One region of the Streptomyces sp. NPDC017940 genome, then DNA from elsewhere that is predicted to be linked to it. Evidence: riboswitches for the same ligand, from Rfam matches in the RefSeq annotation. Region 1 holds a riboswitch; each other region holds the start of a gene.
What was found. Region 1 has a riboswitch for cobalamin ahead of cobN (cobaltochelatase subunit CobN). Riboswitches for the same ligand answer to the same signal wherever they lie in the genome.
Positions count from the first base shown of each region.

Region 1 (4,311 bases):
TGCACGGCGTGGTCCAGCTCCGCGGTGGTCGCCGCCAGGCGCGGCACGACCTCGCGGGCGGCGAACTCCAGGATGGCGGTGACCTGTTCGCCGTGCCCCTCGGGCACGGAGTCCGGGTCCCAGCCGAGCTCCTCCATCCGCTCCACCAGGGCGCGGGCCTTGGCCTCCGCCTCGTCGGCGGTGGTGCGGGTCGCCGCGGACTCGTCGAGGCCGAGCGCCTCGCGCAGTCCGGGCAGGGCGGTGGTGCCGCCCCAGATCTGGCGGGCGCGGAGGATGGCGAGGACGAGGTTGACGCGGTCGCCCGCCGCGGGCGGTGCGCCGAGCACGTGCAGGCCGTCGCGGATCTGGGCGTCCTTGACCTCGCACAGCCAGCCGTCGACGTGCAGCAGGAAGTCGTCGAAGCCGTCGTCGTCGGGCCGGTCGTCCAGGCCGAGGTCGTGGTCCAGCTTGGCGGCCTGGATGAGGGTCCAGATCTGGGCCCGGATCGCCGGGAGCTTGGCCGGGTCCATCGAGGAGATCTGGGCGTACTCGTCCAGGAGCTGCTCCAGGCGCGCGATGTCGCCGTAGGAGTCGGCGCGGGCCATCGGCGGGACCAGGTGGTCGATGAGCGTGGCGTGCACCCGTCGCTTGGCCTGGGTGCCCTCGCCCGGGTCGTTGACCAGGAACGGGTAGATCAGCGGCAGGTCACCGAGCGCGGCGTCCGGGCCGCAGGCCGCGGACAGGCCCGCGTTCTTGCCGGGCAGCCACTCCAGGTTGCCGTGCTTGCCCAGGTGGATCATCGCGTCGGCGCCGAAGCCGCCGTCCTCGGCGGCAGCGGCGATCCAGCGGTAGGCGGCCAGATAGTGGTGCGAGGGCGGCAGGTCCGGGTCGTGGTAGATCGCGATCGGGTTCTCGCCGAAGCCGCGCGGCGGCTGGATGAGGATCAGCAGATTGCCGAAGCGCAGGGCGGCGAGGACGATGTCGCCCTCCGGGTTGCCGCTGCGGTCGACGAACATCTCGCCGGGCGCGGGACCCCAGTGCTCCTCGACGGCGGTGCGCAGTTCCTCGGGCAGGGTCGCGTACCAGCGGCGGTAGTCGGCCGCGGGGATCCGCACCGGGTTGCGGGCCAGCTGCTCGTCGGTGAGCCAGTCCTGGTCGTGGCCGCCCGCCTCGATCAGCGCGCGGATCAGCTCGTCGCCGTCGCCGGACGCCAGTCCTGGCACCTCGGCGTCCCCGAAGTCGTAGCCCTCGTCGCGCAGGCGGCGCAGCAGGGCCACGGCGCTCGCGGGGGTGTCGAGGCCGACCGCGTTGCCGATGCGGGAGTGCTTGGTCGGATACGCGGAGAGCACGAGCGCGAGGCGCTTGTCGGCGGCAGGGATGTGGCGGAGCCTCGCGTGCCGTACGGCGATCCCGGCGACGCGGGCGGCGCGCTCGGGGTCGGCGACGTACGCGGGCAGGCCGTCGGCGTCGATCTCCTTGAAGGAGAACGGGACGGTGATCAGACGCCCGTCGAACTCGGGCACCGCGATCTGGCTCGCGGCGTCGAGCGGCGAGACGCCCTCGTCGTTGTCCTCCCAGGCGGCCCTCGACCCGGTCAGGCACAGGGCCTGGAGGATGGGCACGTCCAGGGTGGTCAGCGCGCCCGCGTCCCAGGACTCGTCGTCGCCGCCCGCGGACGCCTCTGCGGGCTTGGTGCCGCCCGCCGCGAGGACCGTGGTGACGATGACGTCGACGGTCCGCAGCTGCTCGATCAGCTCCGGCTCGGGGGCGCGCAGCGAGGCGACGTACAGCGGCAGCGGCCTGGCGCCCGCGTCCTCGACGGCGTCGCACAGCGCGTGCACGAAGGCGGTGTTGCCGCTCATGTGGTGGGCGCGGTAGTAGAGCACGGCCACGACGGGGCCCTCGGCACCGGCGCGGGGCGTGCGCTCCAGCGGGCCCCAGCTGGGCGCGGCGGCGGGCGCGTCGAAGCCGTGCCCGGTGAGCAGCACGGTGTCGGAGAGGAAGCGGGCGAGCTGCTCCAGGTTCGCCGGGCCGCCGTGCGCGAGGTAGGCGTGCGCCTCCGCGGCGATGCCGACGGGCACGGTGGACGCGGCCATCAGCTGGGCGTCGGGCGCCTGTTCGCCGGTGAGGACGACGACCGGGCGGCCGTCGGCGAGCAGCTGGTCGAGGCCGTCCTGCCAGGCGCGGATGCCGCCGAGGAGGCGTACGACGACGAGGTCGACGCCGTCGAGCAGGCCCGAGAGGTCTTCGAGGGGGAGCCGCGCCGGGTTGGCGAAGCGGTAGCGGACCGGTCCTGCCGCCGCGCGGGCGCTGAGCAGGTCCGTGTCGGAGGTCGACAGGAGCAGGATGCGGGGGGACGGGGCGGCGTCCCCGGATGCGGGCAGCATGCGGTGTCTGGCCTTCCTCGGGGTCCGCGCCCCGGGCGGTGTCTGACGGCGGGAGTTCCTGACTCGCCCGGCCCCTGGGGGCCGGACTCACAGTGGCGGGACCGCGCCGGATTCACACCGGGCTTCCTCCCCTGTCGCCGTCTGGCGATGGCGGACCGAATGATCCACCGAGGAGCATAGTAGGCCGCGACCGGGCACCAGGAGAAGGTGCACCCGGTGTGATCGTAGGTATGCTCGCCGCCGTGACCACGGCTCCCCCTCCCTCATCGTCCCAGGCCACAGCGGCCGCACGGGACCGCGGTGACGCCTGTCCCGGCGCGCTGCGGCTGCATGGGGCGCACGACGGCGCACTTGCCAGGGTCCGTGTTCCCGGCGGTGTGCTGACCGTCCGGCAGGCGGAGGCGCTCCTCGGCGCGGCCGAGGAGCTCGGCGACGGTGAGTTGCATCTCACCTCGCGCGGCAACGTCCAGCTGCGGGGGCTGCGCGACGCCTGCGGCGCGGAGCTCGCCGGGCGGCTCGGCGCGGCCGGGCTGCTGCCCTCCGCCGCGCACGAGCGAGTGCGCAACATCGTGGCCTCGCCCCTGTCCGGCCTCGACGGGCACGGCCTGCGGGACGTGCGGCCCTGGCTCGTGTCCCTCGACGCGACGCTGTGCGCCAGCGAGGCGGCGCCCGCCCTCTCGGGCCGGTTCCTGTTCGCTCTCGACGACGGCCGCGGGGACGTGGCCGCGCTCGACGCGGACGTGACGCTGCGCGCGGCCGCGGACGGCGGCGCGCTGCTCGGCCTCGGCTCGGGCGACGCGACCCTGCACGTCTCCGGCCCGGACGCGCCCCGCGCCGCCTTGCTGGCGGCCGAGGTGTTCCTCGCCACCGTGCGCTCCTGCGGCACCGAGGCCTGGCGCGTGGACGAACTCGCCCTCGCCGACGGCGCGTTGCTGCGGCGGGTCGGCGACCGCTTGCTGGCTGAGGGGATCGCGCACACCGGGTGTGCGGGAGGCTCGGGGGCGGCGGGCGCGTGCGGCGATGCGGTGTCCGGTGACGCTTCGGTGCCCGGCGGTGCCTCGGTGCTTGGCGGCGGTGCGGTGCCCGGCGGCGGCCTGGTGTCCGGCAGCGCATCGGTACCCGGCGGCGACCCGGTGCCCGACAGCGGTCCGGTGCCCGGCGACGGCCCGGTCCCCGACAGCGCCTCGCCACCCGACGGCAGCCCGGTACCCGACAGCGCCTCGCCACCCGACGGCGGCCCAGTCCCCGGTGTCGTAGGCGACTTCGCCGCGCTCTCCGTGCACGCTCCGCTCGGGCGGCTCTCGGCGTCGCAGTGGCGTGAGTTGGCCCGTGTCGCCGCCCTCTCCCCCGCGGGTGAGCTGCGGTTGACGCCGTGGCGTGGCGTCGTCGTGCCCACACCGGGCCTGGGCGCGGACCGGGTCGAGGAGGCGCGGGCGGGCCTGTCGGCCGTCGGCCTCGTCACGGAGAACGGCTCCCCCTGGCTGCTGGTCGGCGCCTGCATCGGCAGGCCCGGATGCGCCAAGTCCCGCACGGACGTGCGGGCGGACGCCGCCCGTACCCTCGCCGAGGTCCCGTCCGACAGCCTGCCCCTGTACTGGTCCGGATGCGAACGGCGCTGCGGGCACCCCCGGGGCGACCACATCGACGTGGTCGCCGCGGACGGCGGCGGAGGCTACCGCCTCTCGGTGGCCACCACCGCCGCCACCGCCGCGACCGCCACAGCCCCCGCCGGGGACCCCACCCCGCGCACCGTCGACCTCGACGACCCCTCCCGACTCGCCACCGCCCTGGCGGCGATCCCCTCACGACGACCGAGAGCAGCGAGAAGAACACCGTGACGACCTACGACTACGAGAAGGACGGCGCGGAGATCTACCGCCAGTCCTTCGCCACCATCCGCGCGGAGGCGGATCTCGCGGCACTCCCCGCCGACGTCAGCCAGGTC
Region 1 covers NZ_JBIRHJ010000002.1:284,192-288,502, forward strand. The annotation lists gene cobN (cobaltochelatase subunit CobN) at 1-2,366, opposite strand, end outside; cobalamin riboswitch at 2,396-2,541, opposite strand; gene ACH4DX_RS07360 (cobalamin biosynthesis protein CobG) at 2,597-4,204, shown strand; gene ACH4DX_RS07365 (precorrin-8X methylmutase) at 4,201-4,311, shown strand, end outside.

Region 2 (4,311 bases), on a different contig from region 1:
CCCGGCGGCACCGTCGTGTCAGCCGTCGGCTACCGCAGACAGGGCGGCGGCACCGCACTCCACCGCGGTCTGCCGTCCCCGTACCTGACGCTGATCTTCTCCCTGGACGGCCCCGTCGTCACCGGCCGCACCCCCGGCGAGGCGACGGGACCCGACGCCGCGCGCACCGACATCGTCGTCGGCGGCCTGCACCAGAGCCCCGCCTACGTCGTCCAGCCCGAGCACGAGTCCGGCATCCAGCTGGCCGTGCACCCGCTCGCGGCCCGCGCCCTGCTCGGCCTGCCCGCAGCCGAACTCGCGGGCCCGATGGTCGTCGAGGGCGCCGACGTCCTCGGCCGCATGGCCGCCGACGTCCGCGAACGCCTCTGCGAACTGGATTCCTGGGAGGGCCGCTTCGCCCTCCTGAACGCCTACCTGGCCCGCCGCACGGCCGCCGCCGGGCGCACCGGCGCGGTACGGCCCGAGATCACCGAAGCCTGGTCGTGGCTCGCCAGGCACCGGGGCGCGGGCACCCTGCGCGGCCTGTCCGCCCACGTCGCGCTCAGCGAGCGCCGCCTGTCCGCGCTGTTCCGCGCCGAGACCGGCGTCACCCCCAAGCAGGCCGCCCGCCTGATGCGCTTCCAGCACGCCAAGACGGCCGCCGTGCGCGCCGTCGCCGCGGGCGCGCGCCCCGACCTCGCCGGGATCGCCGCCGACTGCGGGTACTACGACCACTCCCACCTGGTACGGGACTTCCGCCAGTACACAGACGCGAGCCCCACCGCTTGGCTGGCGGAGGAGTGCCGGAATATCCAAGCCGGGGCGCACGGCGGCGGCGAAGACTTGGACCCATGAACACCGACGAAAGCACCCAGAACGCACCCAGCACATCCAAGACGGCGAACCGTCGCGCCCCCGACGTCTGGCCGGCCTTCCAGGCCCATGACGCCCCCGCCCTGATCGACTTCCTCGTCGGCACGGTCGGGTTCCTGCGCACCGCCGTGTTCGAGGACGCGGGCCGCGTCGCCCACGCCCAGCTCGACTGGCCCGAGGGCGGCGGTGTCATGTTCGGCAGCTACGATCCGGCGGCGGCCGAGTGGTGCACGGCGCCGGGCACGTTCAGCGCGTACGTCGTCACCGCCCACGTCGACGACCTCTACCGCAGGCTCACCGAAGCCGGGGTGAAGGTGGTCCGCGAGCTCCAGGAACGGCCGTACGGCAGCCGTGAGTTCAGCGTCGCGGACCCCGAGGGCAACAAGTGGTCCTTCGGCACCTACGCCGGGGAGCCCCGCCCCGACCAGCCATGACGTCCGCCCGGGGTGATAGCTTGCGGACGCCAGTCGTACCCGTACCAGGGTCGGGGAATCCGGTGCGAGACCGGAACTGACGCGCAGCGGTGAGGGGGACGGGCGAGGCCAGCGGCCACTGGGGGCCCGTACCCCTGGGAAGGCGGCCCCGCCCGGACGAACCCGAGTCCGAAGACCTGCTGGCACCGCCGTCCGCACGGGCGGCGGGGTTTCGCAGACCAGGCTCCGCGCATGAGCCCTGAGACTCGGGAAGACGTGTGTCCACGATCGTCCGCCGTACAGTTCGCACCCGCACCCGCACCCGTACGCGTACGCGCACTCGCACCCGCACGCGTTCCCGTCCACGTACTCGTCGTATCCGTACACGTGCCGGTGCCGCCCTGCTGAGCGCCGGACTCGTCCTGCTCACCGCGTGCGGCGGCGGCTCGTCCGCGAAGCGGTCGGACAAGGCGCCGCCCGGCTACCCGCTCACCCTCACCGCGTGCGGCGAGAGGACCGAGGTGCCCGCGCCGCCCCGGCGCGCCGTCTCCCTCGACCAGGGCTCCACCGAGATCCTGCTCTCCCTCGGCCTCGCCGACCGCATGGCCGGCACCGGCACCTGGACGGACCCTGTCCTGAAGGGCCTGCGGAAGGACAACGCCAAGGTCCCGCGGCTCGCGGACCGCTATCCGTCGCTGGAGAAGGTGCTCGACGAGGAACCCGACTTCGTCAGCGCGTCGTTCCTCTACACGGTCGGCAAGGGCGGCGTCGCCGACCGCGCCAAGTTCACCGACCTCGGTGTGCCCGTCTACGTCTCGCCCACCGACTGCGCGGGCAAGGACAACGCGGGCGACGACGACGGCACCCGTACCAAGACCCTCACCATGGACACCGTGTACGGCGAGATCCGCGACCTCGCGCGGGTCTTCGACGTACGCGGGCGGGGCGAGAAGCTGATCGCGGACCTGAAGTCGCGCACCGCGCGGGCGAGCAGGTCCATTGACGCCTCCGACACCACCCTCATGTACTGGTTCGCCAACTCCGAGGCCCCCTACATCGCGGGCTGCTGCGGCGCGCCCGGCATCATCACCCGCGAGCTCGGCGCGAAGAACGCCTTCGCCGACACCCGCGAGGAGTGGCCCCAGATCAACTGGGAGACCGTCGCCGACCGCGACCCCGACGTCCTGGTCGTCGGCGACCTCACCCGCAGGTCCCAGTCCGCGGAGAGCGCCCGCCAGAAGATCGAGTTCCTGGAGTCCAACCCGGCCACGAAGAACCTCACGGCCGTGAAGAAGAAGCGGTACGTCCTGCTCAGCGGCCAGGCGCTCAACCCGACGATCCGCACCGTCGACGGCATCGAACAGGTCGCGGCGGGACTGCGCCGGTTCGGCCTGGCGAAGTGAGCGGGCGGTGAGGCGTTCCGCCGAGCCGCCGCGTGTCCGGTCGCGGGGCGGCGCGGGGCCGCGGGTGGTCCTCCTCTGGCTCGCCGGGCTCGCGGCGCTGTTCCTTTCCCTCGCGGCGGCCGTCACCATCGGCCCGGCCGACATCTCCGTACCGGACGTGTGGTCGGCGGTGGCGGCGCACCTCGGCTGGGGCGAGCCGGAGCTGACGCCGATCCGCGACGGCATCGTGTGGAACCTGCGGATGCCGCGCACGGTCCTCGCCGCGGTGTGCGGGGCGGGCCTCGCGGTGTGCGGGGCGGTGCTCCAGGCGCTGCTCCGCAACCCGCTCGCGGACCCGTTCGTCCTCGGTGTCTCCTCCGGCGCGTCCACCGGTGCCGTGGCCGTGGTGGTCCTCGGGGTCGGCGGGGGAGTCCTGACGGTGTCCGCGGGCGCCTTCATCGGCGCCGTACTCTCCTTCGCCCTGGTCCTCCTCCTCAGCCACACCCTGGGCGACACCATCGACCGCGTGGTCCTGTCCGGCGTCGCGGCGATGCAGCTCTTCTCCTCCCTGACCTCCTTCGTCGTCCTGACGGCCGCCGACGCGGAGACGACGCGCGGCGTCCTGTTCTGGCTCCTCGGCTCCCTCAGCGGAGCGGGCTGGACGGACGTGTGGCTGTGCGCCGCGGTCCTCCTCGTCGCGCTCACCGTCCTCCTGCCGCACGCGAGGACCCTGGACGCCTTCGCGTTCGGCCAGGACGCGGCGGCGACCCTCGGCGTACGGGTGGGCCGGGTGCGTGTCGTCCTGCTCTGTACGACGGCACTCCTGACGGCGGTCCTGGTCAGCAGCGCCGGGGCGATCGGCTTCGTGGGCCTGGTCCTGCCGCACGCGGCCCGGGCGGTCGCGGGCGCGGGGCACCCCCGGCTGCTGCCGGTGACGGCACTCGCGGGCGCGATCTTCCTGATCTGGGTGGACACCCTGGCCCGCACGGTCCTCGACCCGCAGGAGGTGCCGGTGGGCGTGGTGACATCACTGATCGGCGTACCGGCGTTCGTGGTCGTGCTGTACCGGACGAGGAGGGGCGCGTGACGGGGTGCGGGGAGGGGGTTGGGGGGACGGGGGTTGCTGCGCTCACGGAGGCTTCCGCGTCCGCGGAGGTTGCCGCACCGGTGGGGCTCGCGGCGGAGCGGGTCGCGCACCGGGCGGGCGGCTGTCTGATCGTCGACGGCATCACCCTCGCGCCCCGGCCGGGCAGCACGGTGGGCCTCCTCGGCCCGAACGGTTCCGGCAAGTCCACGCTGCTGCGCCTGCTCTCGGGGGTCCTCGCGCCCGCGACGGGCGTGGTCACGCTGGACGGCGTACCGCTGCCGCGCCTCGGCCGCAGGACGACGGCCCGCCGCCTCGCGGTGGTCGACCAGCACGCCACGACACAGGTCGAGCTGACCGTACGGGACGTGGTGGCGCTCGGCCGGATCCCGCACCGCAGGCCGTGGTCGGGCGGCACCCCCGAGGACGACCGGGCGGTCGAGGACGCCCTCGCCCGCACCTCCCTGACCGAGCGGGCGGACCAGTCCTGGCACACCCTGTCCGGCGGCGAACGCCAGCGCGCCCACATCGCGCGGGCCCTGGCCCAGGACCCGCGCGAACTGCTCCTCGACGAGCCCAC
Region 2 covers NZ_JBIRHJ010000001.1:950,846-955,156, forward strand. The annotation lists gene ACH4DX_RS03960 (helix-turn-helix domain-containing protein) at 1-834, shown strand, start outside; gene ACH4DX_RS03965 (VOC family protein) at 831-1,286, shown strand; cobalamin riboswitch at 1,300-1,485, shown strand; gene ACH4DX_RS03970 (ABC transporter substrate-binding protein) at 1,643-2,668, shown strand; gene ACH4DX_RS03975 (FecCD family ABC transporter permease) at 2,676-3,734, shown strand; gene ACH4DX_RS03980 (ABC transporter ATP-binding protein) at 3,815-4,311, shown strand, end outside.
Region 2: it holds a riboswitch for cobalamin, as region 1 does, so the genes downstream of both, ACH4DX_RS03970 (ABC transporter substrate-binding protein) here and cobN (cobaltochelatase subunit CobN) in region 1, are expected to answer to the same signal.

Region 3 (4,311 bases), on a different contig from region 1:
CCAGGCTGATGACGTCGGCGTCGAGGTCGTCGATGGCCTGCACGATGTCACCGAACTCGGCGTAGCACATGTGGGTGTGGATCTGCGTCTGCGGCCGGACGCCGCTGGTCGTGAGCCGGAACGCCTCGGTGGCCCACGCCAGGTACGCGGCGCGGTCCGTGGCGCGCAGCGGCAGCGTCTCGCGCAGCGCGGGCTCGTCGACCTGGATGACCGAAGTGCCCGCCGCCTCCAGGTCGCCGACCTCGTCGCGCAGGGCGAGGGCGACCTGCCGTGCGGTGTCGCCGGGCGGCTGGTCGTCACGGACGAAGGACCAGGCGAGCATCGTCACGGGGCCGGTCAGCATCCCCTTGACCGGCCGGTCCGTGAGCGAGTTCGCGTACGCCGTCCAGCGCACCGTCATCGGCTCGGGCCGGGAGATGTCACCGGCGAGGACCGGCGGACGCACGTACCGGGTGCCGTACGACTGCACCCAGCCGTGCTGGGTGGCGAGGTAGCCCGTGAGCTGTTCGGCGAAGTACTGCACCATGTCGTTGCGCTCGGGCTCGCCGTGCACCAGGACGTCGATGCCTGCCTGCTCCTGGAAGGCGAGCACGTCGCGGATCTCGCTCTCGACGCGCTGCTCGTAACCCGCGTCGTCGATGCGTCCCGCGCGCAGGTCGGCGCGGGCGGCGCGCAGTTCCGCGGTCTGCGGGAACGAACCGATGGTGGTCGTCGGGAGGAGCGGCAGCTTGAGGTGGGCCCGCTGGGCGACGGTGCGGGTGCTGTACGGCTGGGAGCGGCGGCTGTCGGCGTCGGTGACGGCGGCGACCCTGGCCCGTACCGCTGTGTCGTGCGTGATGGGTGAGGTGGCGCGGGACGCGAGGTCGGCGCGGTTGGCGGCGAGTTCGGCGGCGATGGCGTCGGTTCCCTGGGCGAGACCCCTGGCCAGTGTGGAGATCTCCGCCGTCTTCTGCCGGGCGAAGGCGAGCCAGCGCAGGATCTGCGGGTCGATGTCGCGCTCGGCCGCCGCGTCGATCGGGACGTGCAGGAGGGAGCAGGAGGCGGCCACGTCGACCTGGTCGGCGAGACCCAGGAGCGTGCCGAGGGTGGACAGGGAGTTCTCGAGGTTGTTGATCCAGACGTTGCGGCCGTCGACCACACCCGCGACCAGGCGCTTGCCGGGCAGTCCGCCGACCGCGGCCAGCGCGTCGAGGTTGGCGGCAGCGGCGGCGGTGAAGTCGAGGGCCAGGCCGTCGACCGGCGCCTTCGCGAGGACGGGCAGCGCGTCGCCGAGCCGGTCGAAGTAGGACGCCACGAGCAGCTTGGGCCGGTCGGTGAGGGCGCCGAGATCGCGGTAGGCGCGCGCTGCGGCGTTGAGCTCGGCGGGTGTGCGGTCCTGCACCAGGGCGGGCTCGTCGAGCTGCACCCACTCGGCGCCGGCCGCGCGCAGGGCGACGAGGACCTCGGCGTACACGGGAAGGAGGCGGTCCAGGAGCGTCAGCGGCTCGAAGTCGGCCGCCGCACCGGGAGCGGGCTTGGCCAGGAGCAGATAGGTGACGGGGCCGACCAGGACGGGGCGGGCGGCGAGGCCGAGCGCGAGTGCCTCCTTCAGCTCGGCGACCTGCTTGGCCGAGTCGGCCGTGAAGACGGTGTCGGGGCTCAACTCCGGCACCAGGTAGTGGTAGTTGGTGTCGAACCACTTGGTCATCTCCAGCGGCGCCACGTCCTGGGTGCCGCGTGCCATCGCGAAGTAGCCGTCGAGCGCGTCGGCGTCGACGGCCGCGCGGTGCCGTGGCGGTACGGCGCCGACCATGACACTGGTGTCGAGGACGTGGTCGTAGTACGAGAAGTCCCCGGTCGGCACCTCGTGGATGCCTGCGTCGGCCAACTGCTGCCAGGCGGAGCGTCGTAGGTCCGCCGCGGTCTGCCGGAGGGCGTCCGCCGTGACGCGGCCCTTCCAGTAGCCCTCGACGGCCTTCTTGAGCTCACGGTTCCGACCCTGGCGGGGGTAGCCGTACACGGTGGCCCGTGCTGCCGCGGCTGCGGGCTTCGCTGTCACGGAAATCTCCTTCGCGAGATGACTCCTGAGCATCCCGGTGACGGGACACGGACGCGAAGGGGTGACGAACCGGACGGGGCGGACGTGCGCGCCGTGGCGCGGTCGTCCTCCGCCTGGTGTGCACGCCGACCCGCCCACGAGGTCACCGGGATGTCCGCACGCGATCGGTCACGTGCGGGCAACGGGCAGGTCTTCGGACTCGTGGGCGCGCCTGCCGAAGCAGACTCCTACTGGCCGTCGCTTCCCAGACCCGGCCGGGTCCAGTGCGTATGACGGCGTTCGTTCCCACTCACCGCTGCGGGGCAGTCCCGGATTCCCACCGGGTTCCCTCTTGCGACGCGTCTGTCTGGCGGACAGGGCGAACCAGCTGCACAGGTCAGATTAGAGGGTCACCGGCTTCGTGGGCAGTGCTGCCCGTACGGCGGCAAGTGATCTCGGACACGGTTCGGGTCCGGGGCCGGGTCCGGGTCCGGGTCCGGGTCGAGCCTGTCCCGCGGACGCCGGGCGCGAGAAAAGGCCGGAGTCCCGGATTCGCCCTCAGTTCCCGGCGGGGGCGAGCCCCCGCCAGCCGTTCTCCAACAACTCGAAGGCACGAGTGACGGCCTCGCGGGGGTCGTCCTGGCCGCGGGCGGCGCGGGGTGCCTCCAGGGCGAAGTGGGCCAGGGCCGTGCAGGCCGGGTCGTTCGCGGGCATGCCGCTCTCCTTGGCGATCACCCGGGCGAGGGCCGAAGCGTGGCGCGACCACATGCCCTGAAGGTAGTCGCGCAGCGCGGGGGTGTTGTTCACCAGGTCGAAGAAGGCGGCGAAGCGGGCGTCTCCGTCGGAGGCGGCCATGCGGTGGCGCAAGGCGTGCTCGCGCAGTGCTGTGGGGACGGACTGCCCCCGGGGGCGTTCGCGCACGGCTGCGAGCAGCCGGGCCTCGTCGTCGGCCTCCTCGTCGAAGACGAGGGCCTCCTTGACCGGGAAGTGCTTGAACAGCGTCGTGGTCGACACATCGGCGGCGTCCGCGATCTCGCGGATGCCGACGTCGTCGTAGCCGCGCTCCAGGAACAGCCGCAGCGCGGCGTCGGCGATGGCCTGGCGGGTGGCGGCCTTCTTGCGCTCGCGGCGCCCCATCGGCGCTTCCGCCGCGCCGGTCTCGGTCTCGTTCATTCCCGCACCCTACCCCTGTGGTTGCACGGCTTCAAAAGTTTACCTGTTGCACTTATGGAACGGCCGTGCTCTCCTGAACCCAGTGATCAGCCGGGCCGATCGCGTGAACCCAGTGATCAGCCAGGCCGATCGCGTGAACTCAGTGACCGGCCAGGCCGCTTGCGCGAACTCTGTGATCAGCCACGCCGCCCGCGACGGCGCGCCCTTCCGAACGGAGCACCGCCCATGAACACCACCCCCATGCACACCACCCCCATGCACACCACCCCCGTACTCCGCATCGCCGTCATCGGCGCCGGTCCCGGCGGCCTCACCTGCGCGCGCGTCCTCCAGCAGCACGGCATCGCCGTCACCGTCCACGAACTGGACGCCTCTCCGGCCGCCCGCGACCAGGGCGGCACCCTCGACATGCACCCGGGGTCGGGCCAACACGCCCTGCGTGCGGCAGGGTTGCTGGACGAGTTCCGCTCCTTGTCCCGCCCCGAGGGGCAGCAGATGCGTCTGGTCGGCGGCGACGGCCGGATCGTGTTCGACGGGATACCGCCGGAGGCCGACACCACCGAGGGCAATCCGGAGATCGACCGTGGGGTACTGCGCCGTCTCCTGCTGGAGTCCCTCGAACCAGGCACCGTCCACTGGGGTCACGGACTCGCCCGCGTCGAACCCCTCGGCGACGGCGTCCACCGACTGCACTTCACCGACGGCACCGCTGCCGACGCCGATCTCGTCATCGGCGCCGACGGCGCCTGGTCCAAGGTGCGCCGCCTGCTGACGAACGCCGCACCCCGCTACACCGGCGTCACCTTCGTCGAGACCGGCTTCGACGACGCCGACGTCCGTCATCCCCGCCTGGCCGCACTGACCGCCGCCGGCACGATGATGGCCCTCCACAACCGGCAGGGCTTCGTCGCCCAGCGCAACAGCGGCGGACACATACGCGTCTACGTAGCCATGCGCGCCGACGAGGACTGGTACCGGCAGGACGGGGTCGACCTCGCCGACACCCCTGCCGTGCGCGACGCGCTCCTGCGCCGGTTCACCGGCTGGGGCGAGGAACTGCTCGGCTTCGTCACCGACACCGACACGGGCTACGTCAACCGCCCCCTGTACGCCCTGCCCGT
Region 3 covers NZ_JBIRHJ010000004.1:134,139-138,449, reverse strand. The annotation lists gene metE (5-methyltetrahydropteroyltriglutamate--homocysteine S-methyltransferase) at 1-2,038, opposite strand, end outside; cobalamin riboswitch at 2,205-2,421, opposite strand; gene ACH4DX_RS15160 (TetR/AcrR family transcriptional regulator) at 2,576-3,190, opposite strand; gene ACH4DX_RS15155 (FAD-dependent oxidoreductase) at 3,416-4,311, shown strand, end outside.
Region 3: it holds a riboswitch for cobalamin, as region 1 does, so the genes downstream of both, metE (5-methyltetrahydropteroyltriglutamate--homocysteine S-methyltransferase) here and cobN (cobaltochelatase subunit CobN) in region 1, are expected to answer to the same signal.

Region 4 (4,311 bases), on a different contig from region 1:
GCGCGTACCAGGTGTCCGAGTCCGAAGGTGAGGGACTCCAGGCAGACGACGCTCATGCCGCGTGCTCCTTCCGGTCGGCCGGGCGGGCCGCGCGCCGCCAGGGCATCGTGGACCAGGGCATGGTCATCTCCTGCGGTCCTGATACCTCGACGGGTCGCAGGGCGGCGGGGTCCAGGGCCTCCGGGTGCCTGGCGAAGACGCGCTCGACATAGCGGTGTCCGGTGTCGGCGCCGATCACCAGGTGCAGCCGGTCGGGGTGGTGACGCGCCTCGTGCGTCGCGGCCAGGTACCCGGCGCCGGTCGACAGACCGGCGAAGACGGCGTGCTCGCGCAGCAGCGCGATCGTGCCGGACATGGCGTGGGTGAAGTCCAGCCAGTGGAGGGCGTCGTAGAGGTGGTGGCGGACGTTGTCGAAGGCGATCGACGACCCGATGCCGGCGATGATCGCTTCGGGGTCGCGGTGGTCCTGGCTGCCGAAGGTGACGCTCCCGAAGGGCTGCACACCGACCAGCCGTACCGAGGGGTCCGTGGCGCGCAGGCGTTCCACCAGGCCACCCGTCGAGGCCCCGGAGCCCACGCCTCCGACGACGGTCAGCGCGGCCTCGGGAAACGTGGCCGTGATCCGGTCGGCGACCTCGTGGTAGCCGAGGTAGTGGATGTCGTCGTGGTACTGGCGCATCCAGTGCCAGCCCGGGTGCTCGGCGAGGATCTCCCGCACGCGCCGCACGCGCAACTCCTGGTCCAGCTTCAGGTTCTTCGAGGGGCTGACCTGGTCCACGGTGGCACCGAGGATCTCGAGCTGGGCGCGTGTGCTGGTGTCGACGGTGGTGGACGCGACGATGTGGCAGCGCATGCCGTAGCGGTGGCAGGCCAGTGCCAGGGCGTAGGCGTAGATGCCGCTGGAGCTGTCGATCAGGGTTTGTCCCGGGCGGATCGTTCCCCGTTCCAGGAGGTGGCGGACGGCGGCGAGCGCTGAGTAGATCTTCATCGACTCGAACCGGATCAGGACGACGCCGTCGGTGAGCCGTACGAGGTCGGGGAGTTTCAAGGCGTCGGCGATGTGGGGGTGGATCACCCGTAGCCTCCTTGGGCGAAGGAACACTGGTGGCCGAGCGAGTGGAAGTAGGCGGACAGGTCCGACTTGCCGTCGGCGTCGAGGCGGGTGGGGAAGAGGTAGCCGATCATGCAGCCGGTGTGGGCGACGAAGACGCCGTCGGCGCCGAACCGCTCGCGGTGGGCGAGCATGCTGTCGAAGGCCGCCTTGGGCAGCACGTGCTGCGACAGGGCGGCGCTGACGGTGGACGCCCGTGCGACGGCGGCCGGGTCGCCGGATGCGAAGCCCTTGAGCAGATCTGTCAGGCAGCGCTCGTACTCTTCCCCGTGCCGCCGGTAGTGCTTGAGGAGAAGGTCGGTGACGGCGGCGGTGTCCACCGTCCCGGGCTCGGTGATGTAGGCGGTGTGGAATCCGATGTCCGTGCCGAGGCGACGGAGCACGCGGTGCCGACCGCTGAGGTACAGCGCGAACTCGTCGAGGAAGACGCTGTCGGCCCGCTCGATCGCGGTCAGGATCCCGAGGACCACGTCCGTGTCGTACGGCAGGGCGAAGAGCCGGAACAGGCAGCGCAGGGTCGCCACGATGTCGGCGGTGGAACTCGCCATCCCCACCCCCACCCGCAGGTCGGAGTGGGCGTCCCAGTGGCCCGGTGGCAGCGTCAGCCCGAAGTGCTCCAGGAACAGCCGGGCCGCCGTCGCGGACTTCTCCCCGAGGGGCAGCCGGTTCGGCGTGTCCGTCCCCGGGGTGAAGTGCACCCAGGAATGACGGTCCACGGGAAAGGACACCACCGCGATGTCCGGCTCGGATCCCGCCCGCAGCGGGCCCTGGTAGAGCTCACCCAGAGTGCCGTGGCAGACGCCTGACACGGTGGGGCCCGGCCCCTGCCGCGTCCCACCGGGCTCCCCGGAGGGTGTCAGCACCGTCCCGTCCGGTCCGCCGACGGACAGGCCGACCGGCATCCGACACGGATGACAGGAACACGCGTGGTCACGGACATGCCCTCCTCTGGTCCCGAGCCCGAAGAGGACCGCGAAGGAGGCGCGGCGCAGCACATGCCCTGCGGCCGTCCGTACCGCCGACCCAGTCCTCGAGGTCACCGTGCACAACCCGCACGTCAGGCGCGGGCGCAGTGGCAGGTCTTCGGACTCGTGGGCTCGCTCACCGGAGATCCGGCGGGCACCTACCGGCCGTCGCTTCCCCGGCCCCATCCAGCTACGGGCCCAGTGCTGTTGACGGCTTTCGTTCCCCTCACCGCTGCGGGACAGTCCCGGATTCCCACCGGGTTCCCTCTTGCGTCGCACCACCGGTGTCCGGGGGACAGGAGGCACGAACCGACTGCAAGCGTCAGCGTAGGGCCGTCCGCGCCGCTGCGGCAGGGGGCGCTTTCGCAGTTGTCCGAAAGCGATCGTTCTTGAGCGAGAGTTGGCGTTCGATGATGCTCACTTGGCCCCCATACGCCACTCTGGCTGAATACGGCCTCAGTATTGCCCGGCCAACTCGGCCACACTTGTTGCCCGACCACACGTGCACACCGCCCGTCGGTGTCCCGCGCCCGGGAAGGCCCAGGATGCTGCCAGAGACGACGCCCGCGGACGACGGCACGCCCCCGCAGTCCGCCGGTGACAGGCGTCCGGCCGACCGCGTCGCCCTGAGCGCCGATCTGCGGGCCGCGCTGCCCGACGCGACCGCGGCGGTCCTGGTCACGGCGGGCGTCTTCGCGTTCCTGTACGTCCGCATGGAATCGGGTGACTCGGCGACGGTCGCGGTCATGCCGTTCATGGACGACCCCCATACGTACTGGATGTACCTGCTCAGCCAGGCGTTCGGCTGGTCGGGCCTGCTGTGGGCCTGGGGCACGGTCATGCTCGGTCTGCTGCTTTCGGGGCCGCGGCCCGCCCGGCTGCCGGTCTCCCGACAGGTCCTGGAACGCTGGCACCGCACCACGAGCCTGACCACGATGGCCCTGATGTTCGCGCACGCGCTGATGTTCGCGGCCGAACTCGTACGCTACGAGACCGAGCTGGCGTGGGCCGAACGGCTGTGGGCGGGATTCGCGGACTCGTTCGTGCCCGGCTGGTACGACTCCGGCACCGGCCGGTTCGCCATCCCCATCGGCCAGGGGGCCCTCTACCTGGCCGTTCCGCTCGGTCTGCTGTTCTACATCCGGCACCGCATCGGCGCGAACACCTGGCGCCGCCTGCACCGTTTCGTGATCGTCGTGTACGTGCTGAGCGTGTGGCACACCCTGCTGTACGGCACCAACGTCTGGTACGGCGAGTGGCCGCGCACCGTGCTGTGGCTGCTGCAACTCCCGGTCGCCGTGCTGTTGTTGCTGCGCCTGCTGCGGCCCGCTCGGCGGGCCCAGAGCCTCGGCGCACCGGGTCGGCGCCGAGGCGTGTCGCTGCCCGGCTGGACGGTGCGGGCCTGCGGCCGGGTTGCCGCCGGAGCCGTCGTGGTGGGGTTGCTCATCGTGGTGGCGTCCGGTCACGACGGCGGCCGGGAACGCCCGGCCGCGCCGCCCTCGACGAGCCCGCACGCTCCCGAGCCGGAGTGATCCACGACCACTGAGGGGCGCCGGTCCGGCACGGCCCCGCACCGGCCTCGGCCCGCGTCCAGCCACCGTCCGCCGTGGCTCCGTGCTGCTGACAGCGACCTCTACAGCGCGCCCTGTGCACTGACCGCCTGGCATCGTGCAGAGCCGAGCCCCATACGGGACAACCCTCAGCGCGCATCCATCGAGTCGCTCCTGCGGGACCGCCCGCTGCGACGATCATCTCGGAGACGTCGGATGTGCAGGACCACGTACAGCAACATCGTCACGATGAAGACGACCAGCACGATCGTACGCAGAATGACCCACCACAACCCGTGGATCTCCATGATGCGTGCCAGGGCATTCAGCAGGAGCGCCACGGACAGCGTGCCCCAAGCCCAACGCTTCGCTCTGATCTCTTGGGGGCCGGGGCGGGAGGTCATGACCACCTGACGTCTCCTGACTACTCGTTATGAGTTCCAGGTGCCCTCGTCCGCACGGTCGAATCCCGCGATCCCCGGCGCCCGCTCTCCCACAGGCCTGCTCGTCCATGAGCGAGGCGGAGTTCCCCCACGGGTTGAGGGCAGTCCCGCCGACCATCAAGGGGCTGGGGCGACTGCCGCACGGCCCGACCCGTCGGTGGACCCTGACGCTGACGCGCCGTCGCGCTCAGGCGGCTCTGCGGCACGGGGTTCCCTGCTTCCCGGCGGAGCCCTCGTAGTCC
Region 4 covers NZ_JBIRHJ010000004.1:21,533-25,843, reverse strand. The annotation lists gene ACH4DX_RS14615 (ATP-grasp domain-containing protein) at 1-56, opposite strand, end outside; gene ACH4DX_RS14610 (cysteine synthase family protein) at 53-1,075, opposite strand; gene ACH4DX_RS14605 (hypothetical protein) at 1,072-1,920, opposite strand; cobalamin riboswitch at 2,168-2,374, opposite strand; gene ACH4DX_RS14600 (ferric reductase-like transmembrane domain-containing protein) at 2,622-3,608, shown strand; gene ACH4DX_RS14595 (hypothetical protein) at 3,776-4,036, opposite strand; gene ACH4DX_RS14590 (NAD-dependent epimerase/dehydratase family protein) at 4,257-4,311, opposite strand, start outside.
Region 4: it holds a riboswitch for cobalamin, as region 1 does, so the genes downstream of both, ACH4DX_RS14605 (hypothetical protein) here and cobN (cobaltochelatase subunit CobN) in region 1, are expected to answer to the same signal.